2 regions of the Kutzneria kofuensis genome follow, and region 1 is predicted to be linked to the other one. Evidence: riboswitches for the same ligand, from Rfam matches in the RefSeq annotation. Region 1 holds a riboswitch; the other holds the start of a gene.
The links. A riboswitch is a leader RNA that binds a small molecule or an ion and turns the genes downstream of it on or off. The one in region 1 is predicted to bind glycine.
Positions count from the first base shown of each region.

Region 2: it holds a riboswitch for glycine, as region 1 does, so the genes downstream of both, gcvT (glycine cleavage system aminomethyltransferase GcvT) here and gcvP (aminomethyl-transferring glycine dehydrogenase) in region 1, are expected to answer to the same signal.

Region 1 covers NZ_JACHIR010000001.1:169,638-171,831, reverse strand. The annotation lists gene BJ998_RS00820 (MerR family transcriptional regulator) at 1-518, shown strand, start outside; glycine riboswitch at 728-821, shown strand; glycine riboswitch at 822-948, shown strand; gene gcvP (aminomethyl-transferring glycine dehydrogenase) at 992-2,194, shown strand, end outside.
Region 2 covers NZ_JACHIR010000001.1:4,869,620-4,871,813, forward strand. The annotation lists gene gcvT (glycine cleavage system aminomethyltransferase GcvT) at 1-1,024, opposite strand, end outside; glycine riboswitch at 1,055-1,144, opposite strand; glycine riboswitch at 1,146-1,240, opposite strand; gene BJ998_RS22685 (helix-turn-helix transcriptional regulator) at 1,317-1,940, opposite strand.

The sequences.
Region 1 (2,194 bases):
TGTTCCCGGACGCGTCGGTGCCCGACGAGCTCGTCGGCTATCGGGGGCCCGCCGCGTGCCAGATCGCCGGCATCACCTACCGGCAGCTGGACTACTGGGCCCGCACCGACCTGGTCGCGCCGACGATCCGCAGCGCGCACGGCTCCGGCAGCCAGCGGCTGTACTCGTTCAAGGACCTGCTGGTGCTCAAGGTGGTGAAACGCCTGCTCGACACGGGCGTCTCGCTGCAGAACATCAGGGTCGCCGTCGACCACCTGCGCCGCCGCGGCGTCGCCGACCTGGCCAAAATCACCCTGTTCAGCGACGGCACCACCGTCTACGAGTGCACCTCACCCGAAGAGGTCGTCGACCTGCTGCAGGGCGGGCAGGGGGTGTTCGGCATCGCGGTCAGCGGGGCCATGCGCGAGATCAGCGGCACCATCCACGAGTTCCAGGCGGAGCGCGCGGACGGCCTGGAGCTGGAGCCGCAGGTCGAGGACGACCTCTCGCAGCGCCGGCGGGCCCGCCGCACCGGCTGACCACGGATGGGCTGGGCCGCCGGCCACGGGATCGGGCCGCTGCTCGGCTGGCCACAGGATCCGGCTGTAGCCTGGCTGGCCGCGGGGATCGGGCCGCCGCATGGCCAGGCCACGAGGATGGGCCGGCCGCCGAACGTGATCGAGGTGACACGCCGCGGTCAACTCTGGGGCTGGTAACCCGGCCGGGGTAAACTCTCGCGTGTAGTCGCACATCCCGTGCGGGAGAGTCCGGACCGGCAGGTTCGGCGCCGAAGGAGCAAATCCTCCCCGGAACCTCTCAGGCACCAGGACCGTACGGGACAGACGCCTCTGGAAAGAGGGCGTGGGGTCACTCGCGTCCCGCCGACGGTGCAAGCCCGCGCTGTGTCGACAGACATTGGGCGGGTGAAGCTCTCAGGTGCCCGTCATGGGCGGGGACAGAGGGGGAGGGCAACGGCCCGCGCCCGTATGCCCACGCCCCGGAGGCCCGACGCATGACGACTGACCGCATTCCCCTGGCCGCGCTCGAGCACGGCACGCCCTTCGCGGACCGCCACGTCGGTCCCCGTGCCGCGGAGCTCGGCAAGATCCTGGACGTGATCGGCGTCGGCTCGCTGGAGGAGCTGGCCCAGCGCGCCGTGCCGTCGGCCATCCGCAGCGACGAGCTGAGCCTCGGCCTGCCCGCCCCGGCCACCGAGGTCGAGGCGCTGGCCGAGCTGCGGGCGCTGGCCGACCGGAACCGCCCGATGGTGCAGATGATCGGCCTCGGCTACTACGGCACGGTCACCCCCGGCGTCATCCTGCGCAACGTGCTGGAGAGCCCGGCCTGGTACACCGCCTACACGCCGTACCAGCCGGAGATCTCGCAGGGCCGCCTCGAGGCGCTGCTCAACTTCCAGACGATGGTCGCCGACCTGACCGGGCTGCCGGTGGCCAACGCGTCGATGCTGGACGAGGCGACCGCCGCCGCGGAGGCGATGACCCTGGTCCGCCGGGCCGGCAAGTCCAGGTCGAACAAGTTCGTGGTGGACGCGGACACGCTGCCGCAGACCATCGCGGTGATCGAGACCCGGGCCGAGCCGCTGGGCATCGAGGTCGTCGTGGCCGACCTCTCGCAGGGCATCGAGGGCCTCGGCCTGGGCGGCGACTTCTTCGGCGCGCTGCTGTCCTTCCCGGGCGCCTCCGGCGTGATCCGCGACCACGAGTCCGTGATCGGGGAGATCCACGCGGCCGGCGCCGCCGCGGTCGTCGCGGCCGACCTGCTCGCGCTGACGCTGCTGCGCGCGCCCGGCGAGATCGGCGCGGACGTCGTCGTCGGCACCACCCAGCGGTTCGGCGTGCCGATGGGCTTCGGCGGCCCGCACGCCGGCTACATGGCCGTCCGCAAGGGCTTCGAGCGGCAGCTGCCGGGCCGGCTGGTCGGCGTGAGCGAGGACGCCGACGGCAACCGCGCCTACCGGCTCGCGCTGCAGACCCGTGAGCAGCACATCCGCCGCGAGAAGGCCACCAGCAACATCTGCACCGCGCAGGTGCTGCTGGCCGTGATCGCCTCGATGTACGCCGTCTACCACGGTCCGGAGGGCCTGCGGGCCATCGCCACCCGCGCGCACCGCATGGCCACCGTGCTGGCCGCCGGCCTGTGCGAGGGCGGCGTGGCCGTGGTGCACGGCGAGCTGTTCGACACCGTGCTGGCCGAG
Region 2 (2,194 bases), 4.7 Mb from region 1:
CGGAACCGGGCACGGCGCGGTCGGCGTCGACGTAGGCCATCGCGACCGGATGGCCCAGCGTCGGCGACGGCGCGCCGCTGGTGACCTCGCCGATCCTCGCACCGTCGGCCGGGTCGACCACGGGGTACCCGTGCCGCGGCGCGCGGCGGCTCTCGGTGACCAGGCCGACCAGCTTGCGGGCCGGCGTCTCGCCGGCGGCCTTGGCCAGCGCGGCGCGGCCGACGAAGTCACTGGGCTTGTCCAGCTTGACCACCCGGCCCAGGCCCGCCGCGTACGGCGTCAGCTCGGTGGTCAGCTCGTTGCCGTAGAGCGGCATGCCCGCCTCCAGCCGCAGCGTGTCACGGCAGGACAGTCCACACGGGAGGATCTCGCCGGAGTCGGCGACGGCGGTCCACACCGCCTCGGCGTCGTCCGGGGCCACGAACAGCTCGAAGCCGTCCTCGCCGGTGTAGCCGGTGCGGGCCAGCAGCGCGGGCCGGCCGGCGACGGTGGTGGGGTAGGAGGCGTAGTACTTGACGGTCGACAGGTCCGTCGGCGTCAGCGGCGCCAGCAGGCTGACGGCGTTCGGCCCCTGCACGGCGATCAGCGCGTAGTCGGTGGACGCGTCGCGCACCTCGGTGTCGAAGTCCTCGGCCCGGTCGACCAGCTCGCCCGCCACCAGGGCGGCGTTGCTGGCGTTGGCGACGACCATGTAGTCCTGCTCGCCGGTGCGGTAGACGATCAGGTCGTCCAGGATGCCGCCGTCGTCGGCGCAGATCATGGTGTACCGGGCGCGGCCGACGCCGATCGCGGAGGCGTGGCCGACCAGCGCGTAGTCCAGCGCCTGGCCCGCCTGCGGGCCGGACAGCAGGATCTCGCCCATGTGTGTGAGGTCGAACAGGCCGGCGCCGGTGCGTACGGCGGTGTGCTCGGCCACGTCCCCGGTGTAGCGCAGCGGCATCTGCCAGCCGGCGAAGTCGGTGAACTTGGCGCCGAGGCGCTCGTGCACGTCGTGCAGCGGCGTGCGGCGGATGTCGGTGCCCATCAGGAGACCCCTCGTGTGGTGGAGTGAGCCTCCCCCTCTGTCATGGGCCTGAGAGTTTCACCGGCGAGCCGGCTTTCCCCTTGGGCGAGGCGCGATGGGCACGCCTGCTTTTCAGAGTCGCCTGTCCCGAGCGGTAGGGGGGCCTGAGAGATTCCGGGGAGGATTTGCTCCTTCGGCGCCTGCCCGCGATCGACAGGTCTCTCCCGCACGGTGTGAACAGCGAGGATGTACTTGTGCCGGCCACCGTATTTGGAGGTGGCCGGCACGGTCAAGATTCAAGCGTCTTGCCCCTTCAGATCACACCCGACCGCATGGCGTACGCGACCGCGTGCGGGCGGTTGCGCAGGCCGAGGCGGTTCATGACCGCGTAGACCACGTTCTTCACGGTGCGCTCCGAGTAGGAGAGCTTGGTGGCGATCTGCGCGGTGTCCCAGCCCTCGGCCATCAGGCGCAGCACGTCGATCTCGCGCGGGGCGAGCCCGGAGGCGGTGAGGCCGTTGGGCCGCAGCACCTCCTTGTGCAGGCGCTCCACCTGCGCGAGCAGCGAGCCGAGCAGCGTGGGCGGCATGTCCCCCATGCCCCGCTTGGCCGCCAGCACCGCGTGCACCAGGCGCTCGCCGCTGGCCGCCGCCTTCGGCAGCACCGCGACCACGCCGCACTCCACCGCCGCCAACAGGTCCGCGTCGTGGAACCGGTCGGTGACCAGGACGATCTTGACCGGCGTCGACTCGGCGGTCCGCCGCAGCAACCCCATCACGTCAGCGTTGACCGCGTCCGCGCACACCACGAACACCTGGGCCTCGGACAGTCTGCGCTCCGGCACCACCTGGAGCTCGGCCCGCGCCCGCAGGCAGCTGATCGCGCCGGCCAGGGTGATCGGATCGCCCGCGTGGACGGCTACCCACACTCTGTCCATGGTGTGTCCTCCTCGCTGTGTACCCCCAGGAACACACTGTGCAACGACCTTCTTCAGAGGATCTTCACGACGCCTCCATGTCGTAGAGAAAGTGCTGACCAGCGGTTTTCTCGAAGTCCACCCGATCGGGCGAGCGCGGCAAGGTAAGAACGGGCATCGGATCGCCCCGTTCGGGCACACTCTCGAGGCCCGGGGCTGGGAAGTTCCTGGTTGACCTGGGATCGTCTCCAGTAGGCTGGCCGCAGTCCCCCGCG